DNA from 3 places in the Solibacillus sp. FSL W8-0372 genome. Region 2 is predicted to be linked to each of the others. Evidence: riboswitches for the same ligand, from Rfam matches in the RefSeq annotation. Region 2 holds a riboswitch; each other region holds the start of a gene.
What was found. Region 2 has a riboswitch for preQ1 ahead of queF (preQ(1) synthase). Riboswitches for the same ligand answer to the same signal wherever they lie in the genome.
Positions count from the first base shown of each region.

Region 1: linked by a shared signal. The riboswitch ahead of MKY13_RS02335 (QueT transporter family protein) and the one ahead of queF (preQ(1) synthase) in region 2 are both predicted to bind preQ1.
Region 3: linked by a shared signal. The riboswitch ahead of queD (6-carboxytetrahydropterin synthase QueD) and the one ahead of queF (preQ(1) synthase) in region 2 are both predicted to bind preQ1.

Region 1 is NZ_CP150204.1:459,960-467,406, reverse strand. It holds gene ilvA (threonine ammonia-lyase IlvA) at 1-110, shown strand, start outside; gene MKY13_RS02350 (ABC transporter ATP-binding protein) at 190-984, opposite strand; gene MKY13_RS02345 (ABC transporter permease) at 977-2,017, opposite strand; gene MKY13_RS02340 (ABC transporter substrate-binding protein) at 2,213-3,229, opposite strand; PreQ1 riboswitch class I at 3,522-3,566, shown strand; gene MKY13_RS02335 (QueT transporter family protein) at 3,573-4,058, shown strand; T-box leader at 4,229-4,436, shown strand; gene MKY13_RS02330 (metal ABC transporter ATP-binding protein) at 4,497-5,480, shown strand; gene trpD (anthranilate phosphoribosyltransferase) at 5,487-6,524, shown strand; gene trpC (indole-3-glycerol phosphate synthase TrpC) at 6,521-7,315, shown strand; gene MKY13_RS02315 (phosphoribosylanthranilate isomerase) at 7,312-7,447, shown strand, end outside.
Region 2 is NZ_CP150204.1:186,512-191,146, forward strand. It holds gene MKY13_RS00905 (trimeric intracellular cation channel family protein) at 12-689, opposite strand; gene MKY13_RS00910 (DUF2294 domain-containing protein) at 959-1,303, shown strand; PreQ1 riboswitch class I at 1,390-1,436, shown strand; gene queF (preQ(1) synthase) at 1,558-2,058, shown strand; gene queC (7-cyano-7-deazaguanine synthase QueC) at 2,171-2,839, shown strand; gene MKY13_RS00925 (VUT family protein) at 2,839-3,402, shown strand; gene MKY13_RS00930 (general stress protein) at 3,742-4,191, opposite strand; gene MKY13_RS00935 (general stress protein) at 4,233-4,635, opposite strand, start outside.
Region 3 is NZ_CP150204.1:3,863,169-3,870,615, reverse strand. It holds gene MKY13_RS19800 (small-conductance mechanosensitive channel) at 1-694, opposite strand, end outside; gene MKY13_RS19795 (DUF5058 family protein) at 713-1,423, opposite strand; gene MKY13_RS19790 (helix-turn-helix domain-containing protein) at 1,567-3,411, shown strand; PreQ1 riboswitch class I at 3,707-3,753, shown strand; gene queD (6-carboxytetrahydropterin synthase QueD) at 3,879-4,352, shown strand; gene queE (7-carboxy-7-deazaguanine synthase QueE) at 4,345-5,073, shown strand; gene MKY13_RS19775 (hypothetical protein) at 5,201-5,782, opposite strand; gene MKY13_RS19770 (organic hydroperoxide resistance protein) at 5,974-6,396, shown strand; gene MKY13_RS19765 (glycosyltransferase) at 6,884-7,447, shown strand, end outside.

The DNA.
Region 1 (7,447 bases), 270 kb from region 2:
AACTTGCCCACCCTGATGACCGCGCCGGTTTAATCGAGCGCATGTTGGCCAATGGTTTTGAATATAAAGAGGTTAATAAGGACAGTACATTGTTTGCACTTCTTGTGTAATCCCGGACAAAAATCTCCTTTATTCCATCTATAAAAAAATCCCGGCAGTCATTCTAACAATGACTGCCGGGATTTTATTTTAGCCTAATAGCGCGCGATCTGAATTCATTTTTTCTCCGCGGATATGCTCGAATTCGGTCATTAAATCTGGAATCGTTAGTGCCGGTTTTCGGTCTTCCCCTACCTCCAGGATAATCTGCCCTTTGTCCATCATAATTAAGCGATTACCTAAATCCAACGCCTGCTGCATATTATGCGTAACCATCAGCGTTGTCAGCTTACTTTCCTCCACCAATTCTTTCGTCAGCTTTGTAATAAGCTCTGCACGTGATGGGTCCAGTGCTGCTGTATGTTCATCGAGCAGCAAAATGGAAGGCTTCGTAAAGGTCGCCATTAATAGACTTAATGCTTGGCGTTCACCACCTGATAATAGACCTACCTTTGCATTTAGGCGATTTTCCAAATTCAGGTGTAATTTTTCTAATGAGGATTTGAAAAATTCACGGCGTTTTTTATCTACACCGAATCGAAGTGTGCGTTTGGCATTTCTTGAATAGGCAATCGCCAAATTTTCTTCAATCGTCATTGTAGGTGCTGTACCAGCCATTGGATCCTGGAACACACGGCCAATATGTACCGCCCGCTTATGTTCAGGTAAACGTGTTAAATCATTGCCATTAATAATGACAGATCCAAAGTCGGGTGTTAGGGCACCGGAAATCATATTCATCATTGTCGATTTCCCTGCACCGTTACTTCCAATTATGGTAACAAAATCACCAGGCGCTAAGTGCAAATTAATATTATCCAATGCAATTTTCTCATCGGGTGTTCCTTCGTTAAACACTTTATTGATACTATCCAATTTAAGCAAGGCCATTCCCTCCCTGCTCAACTTTTAAATTTGCCTTTTGTAGTGCCATTCGTTCTTCCAAACGTTTTGCCTTACGTTTCTTTTCTTTATACTTGTTAACGATTTGCGGAATTACTAATGCCAAAATAACGATAAATGCTGTAATTAATTTCATATCACCTGAATCCAGCCATTTTACACGCAACGCTAAAGCGTAAATCATACGGTAAATTATTGCCCCGGCAATAACAGCGAAGGTTACACGGACAATCGACTTCGTACCGAAAATTGCTTCCCCGATAATAACAGAGGCCAATCCGACAACAATCATCCCGATACCTAATCCAACATCCGCAAATTTTGTATATTGCGCAATTAATGCTCCTGACAGTGCAACCATACCGTTTGAAATACCTAACCCTAAAATAACTAATGAATCAGTATTTGCCGAAAAACTGCGAATCATCCGTTTGTTGTCCCCTGTAGCACGAATCGCCAAACCGACTTCCGTTTTTAAGAACCAGTCAACGATAAGCTTAATAATAATCGTCACAACGAGCATAAAGGCTAAAATACCCCAAGTTGTTGGCACCGTTGCCAGACCCATTGACTTTAAGGCATTTGAGATGACTGAATCAATGCCTAAACTTGCCCAAAAATTACCGAACACTGTAAAAATTGTTTCTGAATTTAACAGTGGGATATTTGGTCTTGTTACACCCGTATCGGAGCTTAATCCCATAATGCGAAGATTAATAGAATAAAGCGCGATCATCATTAAAATCCCTGCAAGCAGCGGATTGATTTTCCCTTTAGTGTGTAAAATTCCTGTCATACATCCAGCAATAAATCCAGCAACTGTTGCGACCAATGTTGCGAGTATCGGATTATAGCCAAGTACAATCATCATTGCGGCCGTACCTGCACCCGTTACAAAGCTTCCATCAACCGTTAAATCCGGAAAATCCAGCACTCGGAATGTTAAATAAACACCCAGTGCCATAATTGCATAGATGATTCCTTGCTCTACCGACCCAAACAAAGCTGTAAACATCTCGAATCATCTCCTATAATTTTTATCCATTGAACCTTTAGAGCTTATGAGCACCCATTAAAAAGTAGTTAAACGTTAATTCGCGCTAGGACCTTCTAGAATATTAGCCTTGATCTCATTACGATGACTTTAGGCAGACCTTCCTTAAGGGCACAAGCGCGAATATTTATTCCTGGCTATTTACCAGCATTCAAATTATTGTACTTCTGCTTCCCACTCAGGTTTAACTTCTAAGCCTAAATTTTCTGCAGTTTCTTTATTGATGACTAATTTTAAGTTTGCTGGGTATGCTGCCGGAATTTCAGAAGGAGATTTCCCTTCCAATAAAATTTGAGCTGCCATTTGCCCTGCTTCATAACCGATATCGTAGTAATTGAAACCGTATGCTGCTAATCCACCACGTGCTACAGAATCCAACTCACCAACGATTAATGGTAATTTGTTTGCATTTGCTACATCGATAACTGATTCTAATGCATTTACAACTGTGTTATCTGTAATGATGTAATACGCTTCTACTTTACCTAATAATGATTCTGTTGCTTGTTTTACTTCCGCTGATGTTGAAGCAGATGCTTCTACAATTGTAATACCTTCTTTTGCTGCTAATTCTTTAGCAGTTGAAATTTGGGCTACTGAATTTTGCTCTCCAGCGTTATAAACCATCCCTACATTTTTTACACCAAGTTCTTTTAAAAATGCCATTGTTTTTGGCATTGTCTCCGGATGTAAATCAATTGTTCCAGTAACGTTTGCCCCTGGAGTTGCCATTGATTCGATTAATTCCGCACCTACCGCATCGGTTACCGATGTGAAGATAATTGGAATATCAGCAGTTGCACCTTTTGCCGCTTGGGCAGATGGTGTTGAGTTTGCAAAAATCAAATCTACATTATCGCTTACTAATTGTTGTGCGATTGACATGTTAGCACTGTTATCTCCATTAGCTGATTTATCCACATACTCTGCTTTAATCCCTGCGTCTTCAATCGCCTTTTTGAATCCTTCTTTTGCAGCATCTAATGATGGGTGCTCTACGATTTGAGTTGTTCCGATTTTAAATGTTTTTGCTTCATCAGTTTGTGCAGACTCTGTTCCTCCGTCACTAGCTGTAGCATTAGTAGCAGTATCTTTCTCTTCTCCACCGCATGCTGCTAAAAGTAAAAGAAGCCCAAATACTAAAAAGGAAAGCTTCGTTAATTTACGTGTCATATAATTTATCCCCCTATTATTCTCTGTCACTTTAAAGCGACGAACTTCATTTGGATGAAGTGTGAATTAAAATTATATTACCTCTTCATTTTCAGATAGTCAATAAGATTTAGAATGTTCAGATATTAAATTAATTCACTACATATCTCTTCATGATAATTTCGCGCTTTAAACCACTGAATTATATATGCATTATTCATAATTTTATCATTTGTCAATTTATTGAACTTTGAAGGGGATTTAGTTCTATAATTCTTTACTTTCTTTTTCAATATTGCTATGATTGCAGTTGCTTTGCGTGGTTCGTAACCATCCCACGTTAAAAAACTAGGAGGAATTTAATATGAAAGTAAAGTTTCTTGCAACGAGTGCAATTATTGCAGCATTATATATTGCAATTACTATGCTAGTTGCCCCGATTAGTTTTGGACAAGTACAGTTCCGTATTGCCGAAATATTTAATCATCTAATCGCCTTCAACCCTCGTTTTATGTTAGGTGTTGTATTGGGTGTATTTTTTTCAAATTTCCTTATGTCATCGGTCGGTCCAATTGACCTAATTTTTGGCGTAGGACATACTATTCTTACACTTGGGATTTTTATTTTCATCTGTAAGTTTGTAAAAAACATTTGGGCACGTTTAGTTATTAATACGACACTCTTTACGTTTACAATGTTTATCATTGCGGCACAGCTTAACCTAGTGTTGGACTTTCCGTTTTGGGAGACATGGTTATTTGTAGCATTTGGGGAGTTTGTAGTTTTAGCGGTTGGTGCACCTATTATGTACACTTTAAATAAACGACTTGATTTCAAAAAATTGATCTAACATATATCGTTTCACCCACTGGTCATTAGCCGGTGGGTTTTTTGTTAAGTTTTTTTAGAATTGTTTGACATTTTTATTTTCAGTGTTAGAATAAGCATATTCAAAATATTACATTACGGTAGCAGGTTGCGGGAGCGCGACCACCGTTTCAGTTGAGAAGAGTTTAGTTGAGTAAATTGTTGAATAAGAAGAGTAGCATTTTCCATTTTGTGCAGAGAGCGTATGGTTGGTGAAAATACGTCAAAAGGTAAATGTGAATGGGCCTTATGAAAGCTGCCGGCATTAGTCGGCGGACGGTACCCTGCCGTTATCAGGTTTAAGTGGAGGCTATTTTATAGCTTCAATCGAGGTGGCAACGCGGTGCAGATCGTCCTCAGCAAAAGTTTATTCTTTTGCTGGGGACTTTTTTTATTCCCAAAATTAAAAGGAGTGTGTCGAATGGCAATTCAACAACGTTTTCGTACATCAATGAAAAAAGTGAACGGTGATCTACTGACACCAATCTCCATTTTCCAACGTTTAAAGGGCGAACGAAAATTTCTTTTAGAAAGCTCATCCAAATATGAGGGTAATGGACGCTACTCCTTCATCGGCGTCAATCCAAGAAAAACCTATAGCGGCAACGGACAGCAGCTTATTGATAAATCGCATCTATCCAATAGAGAGTACACATATGACGGTGAGCTTATTCAATTGATTAAACAAGTAATGCCGCGCATATCATCACATACCGAATATCCTTTTACGGGCGGGGGGATCGGCTATATTCATGCATTGCAAAAACCATTGCCTGAACTGCAGTTTCATGTTTACGATACACTCGTTATTTTCGATCATTTAACAGACGAGATTGCTGTTTTCCATACGAATATTGAAGCCGAGCAGGAGGAGCCAAATATTGATGTACTGATTGAGCAGTTGTTTACAAGCACAACACCAGAAGAAACATCGTATACCCTAAATCATGTCGAAAAAGAACGAAACGGTCATTATGCCGCACAATTTAGCGGCGATGCCCTTTCACTTTATCGAAAAATGCGAATTGATTATGCTGCACCATATATGTATTATGTCGAATTTGATGATTGCACTTTACTTGGAACATCACAGGCAAACTTTATGCAAGTACGGGACGGATCTATTTCAGTTACAAATGAAGCATTGCCAATTGAACCATTTAGTGTGGAAAATTCAGTGCAGAAATTGGCGACAACAACACAAGGCTCACTGAACCCAACGTTGCATGCGATTGATGTAGTAAAGGAGCTTCTGCCGGCACAAGGATTAATCGGCTATATTGGCTTTAACGGGCAAGTCGATTTCACGACACCCGATAATACGATAACGATTCAGGGAAATGTTGCACATCTTCACACAGAAACGAGTGAGGATGCCCCATTCCACTCACTATTGAAAGGATGAGTATGTATGTCTTTAACTCCTTACATTGAACAAATCGAGCGAAAAGAACATTTAGTTTTTAAAGAGATGCAGCAGGCTGCACAACTCATTTTTAATGAGCAGACACCGAAAGAACAGATAGCTGCCTTTTTAACAGCGATGAGTATCAAAGGCGAAACAGCACATGAAGTTGCCGGACTCGCTTCTGTCATGAAATCACATGCCGTCTCTGTTGATGCACCAGAAGGTATTTATATCGATAATTGTGGTACAGGTGGCGATGGCCTCCAAAGCTTCAATATTAGTACGACCGCCGCTTTCGTGTTAGCTGGCGGGGGCATTTTAGTCGCGAAGCATGGTAACCGGAAAGTGTCGAGTGCTTCAGGCAGCTCGGATGTTTTAGAAGCACTTGGCATTACCCTACTCCCGGATACGGCACAGACGATAGATTTATTGAAACAGCACGGAATTGCCTTTTTACATGCACCAAACATGCATCCAAAGCTAAAGCGAATCGGCGAAGTTCGACAATCACTTGGAAAGCCGACAATCTTTAATTTAGTCGGACCTTTAACAAATCCTGTACCTTTGAAAACTCAATTCGTTGGTATTAACCGCCCTAACTTTACTACGGATTATGCTGAAGTGCTGCACATGCTCGGTCGTGAGCGCGCGATTGTCGTATCGGGTGCACAAGGAATGGATGAGGCATCATTGGACGGTGAGAATACATTCGTCCTTTTAGACCACGGTGATATTATTCCGTTTAAGCTTCGTGCGGAAGATGTAGGCTTAACTGCAAAGCCATTATCGGCTATCCGTGGTGGCACCCCTGCTGAAAACGCAGTAATTATGCGCGATTTATTAAAAGGAAAGCAAAGTGTATATTTCGACACAGTCGTGTTAAATGCCGGCATTGGGTTCTTTGCATATGGCTTAGCGAGCACGATGAAAGAAGGTATCGACATGGCAAAGGACAGCATCCTGTCGGGTCGTGCATATGAAAAGCTAGAAAGTGTTGTTGCCTATAACAAAAAAGTGATGCAGGAGGAAACGATTATATGACTATTTTAGACCGAATTATAGCGCAAAAAGAGCTTGAATTACCTGCTTTACTTGCATCAGCACCAAACTTCCCAACAATTGATAAGGTACGCCCCTCTTTGTATGAAACATTAATTACCGCCAGTAAGTTGCAAGTCATTTCTGAAATGAAACGCGCCTCACCATCAAAAGGTGATATTGCGACACACATCGACCCTGTTGAACAGGCTAGACAGTATGAGGAAGCCGGTGCTGCCTGCATTTCCGTTTTAACAGAGCAGGCATTTTTTAAAGGCAGTTTCGAAGATTTACATGCGGTAGCAAATGCGGTGAATATTCCGGTGTTATGCAAAGACTTCATGATTCATGAAGTACAGATTGACTACGCAAAGGCTGCAGGCGCCTCGGTCATACTATTGATCGTGGCAGCATTGACGGATGAACAATTAAAGGCACTATACACATATGCAACCGAAAAACAGCTCGAAGTCCTTGTAGAAGTACACGATACGGAGGAGTTACAGCGTGCACTCAATATTGGCGCGAAAATTATCGGAGTTAATAATCGTAACTTAAAGACATTTGAAGTTTCCTTAACAACTACCGCTGAAATTGCCCAGCATCTTCCCCCTTCTTCCATTGCGTTTATTAGCGAAAGTGGCATTTGGAACGCAGAAGATGCACAGTTTGTGGCGAATGCAGGCGCAAAAGGAGTTTTAGTTGGCGAATCATTAATGGTGAGCGGAAACGTCAAGAATTCCCTTAAAGCACTACAAATCGACATCATAGCGAAGGTTGGCGAAAAGAGATGACTAAAGTAAAAATTTGCGGATTGAAAGAAATCGAACATGTCGAAGCTGCGGTAAAAGCTGGAGCGGATTTTATCGGGTTTATGTTTGCGCCCAGTAAACGACGCATTACAGTAGAGGAAGCAACCGAGCTGG
Region 2 (4,635 bases):
TGAATAGTTTACTAGCTTTCATTTGATTTATCAAGTTTTAACTTTGAATTCGACTTCACGCTGCTATCAGTAAAGCTATCTTTCCTATTTTCCTCATAATGACAAGGCAGAGGAAGCCGCCACTTATAGTAAATGGCTAACAAACGTACGGCAACTACAATAACAACGATAAGTGTAAGTGCTAGAGGCGAGCTCCAGCCTAGCCAAATAGAGAGGGCACATAGAATCGTTAATATCGCGTGAATTTCTTCCTTCAACGCAAGTGGTTTTCGACCAGCGATCACATCCCGAATTACTCCACCGCCGACACCTGTAAATAGAGCCGCCAAAATCATCACGCCTAAATTATTGGAATAAATTTCACTTGCTAGCATGGCACCTTGAAGGGCAAAGGAAGCCAGCCCAATTGAATCGAAAAACATTCCCCACCTTCTCCAATGATCAATCCATTTTAGTGGAATTAATACGATGATAATTAATGTTATGAACACTGTTAAAATAGTGGATTGCTCCCACAGTTCAGTAGCAGGAATCCCTATAATTACATTGCGGATTAGCCCTCCTCCAAACGCTGTAATAAAACCTAAAGCAAATACACCTATAAATGAAAATCTCGCTTCAAGCGCGACAAATGCTCCCGTTGCTGCGTATGAAATAATCCCGATAAAATGAAGAACAATCCATGACATCTTTATATAACCTCCTTTAAAATACAAAAAACTCCACCACAAGACGTCTTTTAAAAAGACCTTGTAGTGGAGTAATAAATTAGCAATACCTACTAACGAATCAATCCATTTTATAAAAAGCAAATAGTATTCCAACAAAAAATTTTATTGGAATTCCATTTATTTCTTTTATTATACTATTTTGTTTTAAAAGAACAAGATAGAGAGAGAAGAGTTTATTTTTTTAAAAGTTATATTGTATAGTTTGAATAAACTAGGGGGGTGTACAAATGGGGAAGAAGGAGACTGTTTTTAATGAAATCGTACGAAAAGTACGTAAAGAGCTATATGGGAAAGGACCGGATAGAGTTTATACGCATTTCGTGGAGAATATGGCTGTCACGACGATGTACGGCATTTTGACACCTACTGAAAAATTTATTATTCAATCAGAAGAAGGAAAAAAGGTTATTCACAATGCGAGAACCCAAATGATTCAGGAAATTTATAAGCAACAGGTTCCCGAAGGATTGGAGGAGCTCGTCGATTCAAAACTGCTTCATTTATTTTCGGATATAAAAGTGGAAGAGGATATGGCAGTATCGGTTTTTATATTTGAAAAGCCAATAGTGTAGGATAGTAGGTACCATATTTTCAATTATTTCTTTACAATGGACTTTATTTCTAATAGAATGAGGAAAGATTAAAATACCTGAGTTGTTCAGGAGAGGTTCATAGCTGATACCCTCTATAAAAAACTATGGATACATGCATATTATGCCATGTCCATATCGGACGTGGCTTTTTTTATTGCATCCGGTAGTTTTTTATTGATGATACGCTTACCCCTCCTTTGGATACTTTGGTATGAATGAAGGAGGGGTTTTTCATGTCTAGTAGACACGAAAAAGATGGTTTAGAGGATTTAACGTTATTAGGAAATCAAAATGTAAAATATGCTTTTGAGTATGCACCAGAAGTGTTGGAGTCTGTTGATAATATGCATGTTGGCCGCGATTATTTTGTGAAATTCAATTGTCCGGAGTTTACGAGTCTTTGTCCGATTACACAGCAGCCGGACTTTGCGACGATGTATATTTCATATATTCCGGATCAAAAAATCGTGGAGAGTAAATCATTAAAATTATATTTATTTAGTTTCCGTAATCATGGCGATTTCCATGAAGACTGCGTGAATATTATTATGAACGATTTAATCAAGCTGTTAGACCCACGCTACATAGAAGTATGGGGTAAATTTACGCCGCGTGGAGGCATTTCAATTGATCCTTGGTGCAATTACGGTCGTCCGGGCACGAAATATGAGGAAATTGCCAACTACCGTTTAATGAACCATGATTTATATCCAGAAAAAATCGACAACCGTTAAAAATTAAATATACCTTGCAGGTGAAAGAGGTTATTAGCGACCCTCTATAAAAAACTAAGATTAAACAGCACATAATCTTAGTGCTGTTTTTTCGTTTAAAAGGAGCAAAAAGATGAAGGATGAAAAAGCACTCGTCGTATTTAGCGGCGGACAGGATAGTACAACATGTCTGTTTTGGGCATTGAAAAATTTCAAAGCAGTGGAAGTAGTAACATTTGATTACGGACAACGGCATGCATTGGAAATTGAATGCGCTAAAAAGATTGCCGAAGAACAGAATGTACGACACCATATTTTGAATATGGAGTTACTGAATCAGCTCGCACCAAATGCCTTAACACGTGATGATATTGCGGTTGAAGAAGGGGAAGAGGGCGGATTGCCATCAACCTTTGTACCAGGGCGCAATCTATTGTTTTTATCATTTGCTGGTGTATTGGCAAGCCAAATTGGCGCGAAGCATATTGTCACAGGTGTATGCGAAACGGATTTCAGCGGTTATCCGGACTGTCGCGATATCTTTATAAAATCGTTGAATGTGACATTGAATTTATCAATGGATAATTCCTTTGTAATTCATACACCGCTCATGTGGATTGATAAAGCCGAAACATGGGCATTAGCCGACGAGCTTGGCGCATTTGAGTATGTAAGAGAGAAAACACTCACTTGTTATAACGGCATTATCGCAGATGGATGCGGGGATTGCCCGGCATGTAAGCTGCGATTACAAGGGATGGAAACGTATTTACATTCGAAGGAAACAGGAGGGGTATTATGATAAGAATTTTATTTTATTTAGTATCTATTGTGACGGCAAACGTTGTCACAGCCCGTTTTGCCCCGCTTGAATTGGGCATGTTTATCATACCGATGGGTTCATTTTTAATTGGTGCGACATTTATTTTCCGGGATTTAGTGCAAAATAAATTTGGTCGTAAAAAAACATATGGGTTCATCTTACTGGCTTTAGTTTTATCTGCAACTGTATCGTTCTCATTAGGAGATACGTTAATTATTGTAGCTGCATCTGCACTATCCTTTTTAGTTGCTGAAACAGCCGATACAGAAATTTACACACGTTTAAAATTACCGATGGCGTGGCGTGTGTTCTATAGTGGAATTGTTGGAGGATTTTTGGATTCCATCGTGTTCGTTGTTGTGGGGCTAAGTCCTTTAGGAGCAGGTTTTATACCTTGGGCAGCCGTTCCAGCAGCAATTGTGGGGCAAATAATTGTGAAAACAGTAATGCAACTGGTAGGGGCTATGATTTTAAGTCAAGGGCTTGCTTATAACGATCGACGTCTAGCGAAAGCAGCTATAACAACAGTAAGTAAAGGTTAAGATTTTAACAAATGCCATTCATTATGAATAGGGGTGGCGTTTTTTTATAGTGGAATTCGGGTTTAGCTAGCATATGTAAAAAATAAGCGGAGAATTTCCCGTTATTTGCAGGATGCCCTTATTTTAAGGGGTAATAAGGGTGATTTTTCCGCTTATCCATAGAAAAAAATGATTTTTTCTTGTTTTGGAGGGTAATAAGCGGAATTCCTCCCTTTATTTTTCCGGTTTTTAAAGTTTTTTCCCAAATAAGCGGAATTTCTCCGTCTATTTTTTGTCTGAAGAAAAGGCTGGGCGGAAAGTCACTTGACCTCCAACACAGCCTTGTTTCAGTACATTTTTTTATACTAATGGACCTTTTGTATCCTCGTCCACAATGACTAAAATCTTGCCAGCTTTAAATTCCTCATCATAACGCTCTGCTTCCTCTGCGGAAATACCCATTCCTACAAAGGCACCTGCCAATCCGCCAATACTACCGCCAGCAGCTAATCCTGTTAGCCCTGTAGCGATTGGTCCAGCAGCTACGATAGGACCTACTCCTGGAATGGCCAGAGCTCCAAGTCCTAAAAGAATACCACCAATGCCACCTAAAGCCCCGCCAGTAGCTAGACCTGCAGCGGCACCGCCTGCAACATCAGCACCTGTCTCAGTAGAAACGTTATCTATATTAGTTTTGCTTTTACTAATAATTGAAATATCCTCCGAGCGGTAACCTTGTCTTTTTAAATCCTCGATTGCGGCGACTGCCTCTTGTTCTGTATCATAATATCCTACAGTATGCTTTGCCATATCTTTCATCCCCTCGGCTGTATATTTTCAGTAATAATTAATTATAAAATCGGGCCTCGTAAATCTTCGTCTACAATAACTAAAATTTTGCCGGATTCTACATAATCGCTATAACGATTTGCTTCATCTTCTGGAATCCCCATGCCAATAAGAGCTCCAGCTAAACCACCGACACCTGCACCAGCAGCTGCTCCTGTTAAACCGGCTACAATCGGACCTGCTGCCACGATTGGTCCAATTCCTGGTATTGCTAATGCGCCAAGTCCAGCAAGTACGCCGCCAACGCCGCCTACTACTCCGCCGGCAGCTGCTCCTGTAGCAGCTCCTTCTGCAACAGCACCTGTTTCATCTGAAATTGTATCTACATTTGAACTATTTTTACTTACAACTGAAATATCTTCTGAACGATAGCCTTGACGTTTTAAATCTTCAATTTTCATGATT
Region 3 (7,447 bases), 240 kb from region 2:
GTCCACCTGCTTTCATTTTTTCAAGAATAACGGCAAAGATTACTGTTCCTGTAATACAAATAAATGTTTGGAATGATGGTGGAACAGGGCCAAGTGCAGCAAAAATTCCTAACCCAATTGCTCCAATCCCCCAAACAGGTTTTTTTAAGGCAAACTGTGCAAGTACTCCCCCAAATATAGCCGGCAATACAAAGTTGAAGGAGTCGCGAATTGCCTCTGGCAGCGCATTAATTAAGTAAGAACCACCTAATATAACCGCAATAAGCATTGTTGTATTCACAATGGAAGCGGCAGAAATCGCTAACGTTGCTGTTACTTCACCTTTGCGTGTACCTGGCTCTGCTTTCACGATAGTCTGTGCAATAGAAGCGCTCGGTAAGCACATATTACCGATGTTACCTGTTAGAAAAGCTAAATATGTTCCAGATACTCCTAAAATAGGGTAATAGCTAATTGGCTCAACAAACCATACGATGGCTACAACAGCCCCATAACTTAAAAATCCTGTTAAGATGACGGACCAACCAGGATGATACCCTAAACCAAATGATAAATAGAGGGGAACGGCAATCGTACAAATGATGACAGCCCAAATCGTAAGGCGACCCCAGAAATGTGCTTGACTATGAAACGTTGTAAAATTTTCCTCGCTTTTTGAAACTGTAGGTGTTGTATGACGCTCTAAAACAACCATTTTAATCATCTCCTTCATTTAAATTAAGAAATAACCGACGCCCATACCGATTAAAATAACCAATCCTAGCGACCACTCTCGCAGCCAATTTTGATTGAAACGTTGGGCTGCCCACATAATCACCGGCATTATAATTAAAGCAATAAAGAAAATAATCGTTTCATTCATCCCTTTTGCAATTTGACCACCACCAAAATAACCGAAAGCGCCGATCATCGCTGCAGTAGAAACGACACTTAGCCATTTTGCTCGATTACCACCACCGCTCGTTAATTTATTTTGAAGTCGGCCAAGTGATTTTGTGAATAATGCTGTAACAAGCAACCAGCCCATGCCACCTAAACACATTGTCCAAACAGCTGCTGTAAAGGCTTGTGCTGAGAAGCTTTTATCACCTAACTCTTCACCAGCTGCTTCTGCTCCTAGACTTGCTCCCACTGTTTCAATTGGTGCTGATCCAACAATACCGATTCGCATCATTGTCGTAGGTTCACCAATTAAAGTAATTAAAGAAATGGCAACGATAATTATGGCAAACGACGGCCCTAGCGAACTAATTGCACCTGTTCGAATAATTGAAGTTACTTCCTGGTTAGTTAAACCGACTTCTGGGGCAACTCGTTTCGAAATACGTATAAATACAATGGCTTGGAAAATCACGATTATTACAACGATTAATGCCAAAAGCCATAAAATCGGGTGACCCATAATTTCTGATGCTAAGTACATAAAAACCCGCCCTTTTAATTGACTAACAATTCAGTTTTCAATACTATACTTTGTTTTCTTATTGCTAAACAATGTGTAATCCTCTATATTTGAAATTGAAAATATAGAATATTCAATATATTTATAGGGGAGGGGAAATGTCTATGTCAGATGGACAAGAAACAATTTTGCGTCAATTAACACTTTCCAATAAACAGTTATCTATCCTCGTAGAAAGTATTCGTACGATTACTTCTAAGCTTCAAATCGATGAAGTATTACATACAATCATGCGCTATGCACTTAATGTTGTTCCTGAAGCGGATGCAGGCTATTTGATGCTTTTTGATAATCATAAACAATGCCTCATTCCAAAAACTTATATCCATTTCCCGCCATCAATTGAACAATTTCAAACAAAGCCAAATGAAGCCATCACTGGTCGCGTATTTGCGACAGGAATGGGTGAGTTTTTTAACAGTAATGAAGAAATCATGGCTGCTATGTATCATCAAAATGTAAGCCCCCATAATTTACGGACAATTTTAAAGAGTGAACATGTTCCGCAGGCAGCACTTTGTGTACCGATAACTGTTGATGTTAAGCCAATTGGTGTCATGATTATTCACCAACTTCAAAAGAAAAGAGATCTCACACAAGAAGATCTATTATTTTTTCAAGCATTTGCAGATCAGGTAGGGGTAGCAATTCAAAAAGCTCAGTATTATGAAAAGATGATTGAAAAAGTAAAAGAAGCGCATGAATTATCCCTAGCATTAGAGACAAAACATACCCTTCTTAAACAACGCTATGATGTACATGCTTCCTTAAATCAATTGCTTTTACAAAATGAACCAATATCGGTCATTTTAAAAGAGCTACAAAAATTAACCCAACTACCGATTGGCTTTTATGATGCCTCTGATGATGTATTTTTGGAGGACAGCTTCTCTATTCCTTACCACACTAAATCAAAAATAAAGAAACAGTTATTTTTAAAGCTAAAACCTTTTGAGTACAGGCTAAAAAACAAACGAAGCTATATAATTTATCCGCTCTATAATTTAGACATTTGTTTAGGGAGTATGATAATTGAACAGAAAGGAAGCATCTCCTACAAAGATCAACAAACATTGGAGCAGGGGGCAAATATTTTAATACTACAAATATTACGTAACAAAAATGTCCAAGAGCTTCATAACAAACGCATCCATGAAACATTTCAACAATTTATAGATGCACCGAATCAAAAATCAGTTGCCTCTACGGCATATCATCTAGATTTAGATGTCCAAGACTATTACCGTTTATGTATTTTCGAATTTCAACAGAAAGCAAACATGCTGTCAATTGAGCAATCCTTAAAACAGTTTATATCTTTGCTAAAAGAACAATTTTCAAGTGAACGTACATTAATTTTTTATGAAAAAAATAAAATAACTTTTTTAATTGGGAGTCCTTTATCAGCAACACTTACCTCGTTAAATGAAACATTACAGTTGCTTCAAAGAAAGTGGCAAATACAACATAAACCACTTTTTCGGAGTGCAATCAGTAAACAACATAAATCACTTTATAACATTACTGCTTTTTATGAGGAAGCGCTTCAAACATTGCGCTTTTTACGTGTACGCGATGAATGGACGGTTACGAGCTATGAGAAAATAGGTCTTAACCAGTTGATCTTACAAGTTCCACCGCGTGACTTGGCAAATTTCATTCAAGATCAAATCGGTGAGTTACTTGCTCAAGCAAATAAAAATCACCTCTACGAAACATTATTAGCTTATTTCAAATTTAACCGTTCTATTCAGCAAACTGCGCAGCATTTGCATATTCATGCGAATACTCTTTACCAGCGCTTGAATCGTATTGAACAAATTTTAAATATCTCGCTGCAAAAACAGGAGGACACCCTTAAAATACAGCTATCTTGTTACTTGCAGGAGAATTATTTAACGCATAGAAAAAAAGTTACTCAGTGGAATGAAGAGGAGGAGTATTTTTGATAAAAACAGAGGGGCTGCTTCTATCGCAGCATTATGCAATACTTGCATTTGGTTATTGAAATCATTTAGAAAAGTTTGAAATGTCTCCATAAATCGCTACCTTCCTCAATAAAGTATCCTGCAATTTTTACAATATTAATAATTCAGTAAAGATATGCTAACACCTTTAAAAGTAAAATAAATTATTGGTAAGTATGGTTTTAAAATACTATTTAATGTTTTTTATGGAATAATAAATTTGAAATTTCCTAATACTTTATATAGAATGTCCTTATAAAAGAATGCCCGGAATTGAACGGGAGAGGTTCATAGCTTATACCCTCTATAAAAAACTATGGAAACATGACAACTTGCCATGTCCATAAAGGACGTGGCTTTTTCTGTTTTTACATATGTTTTAATAGAATGAATCATAGTGCCTCTCTTGAAATGTGTCGGGAAGATTTTCAGGGAGGAGTTTTTATTACATGACTAATTTTAGAATTGTTGAGAAGCTACAAAAAATTGATGAAGATATCCAGAGCAATCAATTAAAATATCATTCAAAACGTGTTCTCATTAGCAAAGAATTTACGTTTGATGCTGCTCACCATTTACACAACTATGAGGGCAAATGTAAAAACTTACATGGTCATACGTATCGCGCAGTCTTAGGATTGAGTGGTTATACCGATGAACGAGGAATTGTAATTGATTTTGGTGACATCAAGGAGATTTGGAAACAAAAAATAGAGATTTATTTAGATCACCACTATTTAAATGAGACTCTGCCACCGATGAATACGACTGCAGAAAATATTGTTGTCTGGATTTTTGAAAAGTTGAATGAAGCCTTGCTTGATGAACATCGACTTCAAGGGGCACGAGTAGAATTTATTAAGCTATATGAAACTCCAACAAGCTATGCCGAAGCAAGAAGGGAGTGGATGGAAATTGAGTAAAGTACCGGTTTTAGAGATTTTTGGTCCGACGATACAAGGAGAAGGAATGGTGGTTGGTCAGAAGACTATGTTTGTACGCACAGCTGGCTGTGATTATTCTTGTTCCTGGTGTGACTCATCTTTTACATGGGATGGCAGTGGCAAACACCTTATTGTTCAAATGACAGCAGAAGAGATTTGGTCAGAGTTAAAACGCCTTGGGGGAAATGGCTTTTCATTTGTCACAATTTCAGGAGGAAACCCTGCACTTCTGCGCAATCTGGAATCGCTTGTTAAAGTTTTAAAAGAGAATAATATAAAGATTGGCGTTGAGACACAGGGAAGCAAGTGGCAAGATTGGTTGTATGAAGTAGATGAATTAACAATTTCACCTAAGCCCCCTAGTTCCGGCATGAAGACCGACTTTTCTATGCTCTCTTATATTTTGGAAAAGCTTAGAGATAGAAGCAACAATCAGAGTATCTCTCTTAAAATTGTGGTCTTTAATGAAGAAGATTATGCCTATGCTAAACAAGTACACCTTCAATTTCCGAGTACTCCTTTTTATCTTCAGGTTGGAAATGATGATATTACATCTAATAATACATCAGAATTGGTTGAGCATTTATTGGAAAAATACGAACAGTTAATCGATAAAGTAATGATGGATACAGAATTAAAAAATGTGAAGGTATTACCCCAGCTGCATACACTTATCTGGGGAAATAAAAGAGGTGTCTAGCAAAAAAAGAGCTCGATCATACCGAGCTCTTATTGCTATAAATTAATCATAATTAAATGATGATTTTGAGGGTCTTTTCTTTAGCTGCATTTTTTTATGTGTCGTGGCTCTTCTAATATTCCTGTAGTCACGGTTTTTCTTTTTCTTGTTTTTTACTTTCCTCATATTTCTTCATATACTCTTGATATTCTTTCTCTACATCTGAAGTTGCTGGAAGAAAGGGTTCTTTACTTGAATCGATACGTTTCCCATACCTAATCATTTGATAAATAATCATACCGTTATTAGGCTTGCCGTTAAACGTAACCATTGGGACTATATCAAATAGTACATAATAAAAGGCATAAAAAACAAAGCGATCCCAAAATGTTTTGTATTCTTCTGCCCAGCCATTGGCAATTAAAAAGTTGATTGTAAGACCTAAGAAGAGATTAATTAGTATAGGACCTGAATAAATACAAATATAGGAAAACTTGCTTTCATATTTCAACTCATCATACGAAAACCAACTATAAATATGATAGTTTTTACGAATATCGAACATCCCAAGTTTCATAAATCTTGGTCCAGATCCGATTGTTAATCTTGGTTCTTTTACACCAAAAAGCCAACTTACAATTATATAGCCCATTTCCCGAAGAAATACAACAACAGGCAATATAATAAATGCAGAAATGATAAGTGAGATAAGGTCAGATATTCCGAACATAATATTCTATACCCTCCCTATAAATACTTATATGTTGTTACCCCTCACTAATTTTCCAAAACATAAGCAAGCGCTCTCTTTTAATCACTCCTGATTCAACAATCCATAAATAAAAGAAATAATAAATGCATGAAAAAAGAAAAAGAGGGTAGAGATACGTTGTAATCATAATGGAGAGGTGTTGAAGTGTAATGTCTGAAAAATTATTTACTTCTACTGCTACTGCATCAGGGGGTAGAGAAGGGAAAGTACAATCTGAAGATGGAGTAATCCATTTCGATACAGCGATGCCAGGTACACCACGTGCAAAGAAGATTGAAAATGCAACAAATCCGGAACAATTATTTGCCGCTGGGTATGCCGCTTGTTTTGATAGTGCTCTCCAATCAACAGCAAGTAAAGCCCGTATCAAGTTTACCTCTGAAGTGACAGCTAATGTTAGTCTGTTAAAGGACGAACAGGATCAAGGTTTTAAACTTGGCGTTGTTTTACAAGTAAAAGGGACAGGTATTGAGCGTGAAAAATTAGAAGAGCTTGTATATAAAGCACATGAAGTATGTCCTTATTCAAAAGCCACTAGAAAGAATATTGAGGTAACGCTGGAAGTTATTTAAAATTAGTTAGCTATTCTGTTAAAGCTATGCTCAGAATAGCTTTTTTTAATTCTAAAATCCTTTTACTTTTCTTAAAAAAATTCTCTAAATAATCGGTTCTCCTTACCCTATTACTTAATGATTTTTAAGATCAAATTTACGCTTTTAATAATTTTATGTGAATATTTAGTTTAATGCTGTGTAATTTAGGGAATAGGATAATTGACTCTAAATTTCTGACAAATGTTCCTAATAAATAGAGGGGCGCTTTTTTAGGTGTGGAAAAAACGGTTAAACGTAAAACATATTCTATTAGAGTACTTGCTAGATAGGGTTAGGATACTTTTGTACAAAAGTAGGAATCAAGCGAAGCTTAAAGAATGGAAATCAGCCTAGCTAAAAACAGTATTCTTATGAAAGTAACCGTCATTTCATTGAATAACAGCAAGACAGCAGTAAAGTATTACAGCTCGGATTTGCTGCTTAAGAACGAAAGGATGCGATTCATTTGAAGCAAAAAATACTATTTATTTCTGATCATGGCGATCCTTTAATTCCGCTTGGAAGTAAACAGGCAGGCGGACAGAATAATTATGTGAAACATTTAGCATTGCAGCTTGATGAGCTTGGGTACAGTGTAGATATTGTTACCCATTGGAGCAATGAACAAAAGCCGGCTGTTGAACAGCTGGGAGAGCGTAGTAAAGTGTACAGATTTGCTGGAGGTCAAAAAGGCTTTGTTGATAAGCAGCAGATGTTTGCTATACTGCCTAGCATTTATGAAGAAATGAAAGAGACATTAGATTTAAGCAGCTATGACGTTGTTCATACTCATTACTGGTTATCCGGTGTACTCGCATATTATCTCCAAAAAGAATATTCTTTCTACTGGTGCCACACAAATCATTCACTTGCAATTGCAAAAGAGCAAGGTACAGGATTTATTGATCAAAAGCGCAAGCATTTTGAAAAGATAATTATGCAAAAAGCCGATGTTGTCCTCGCTACAACTCCAAACGAGAAAAAACAAATTGAAGTTTTCACAAAACATGTAAGCGAAGTATCTGTTGTG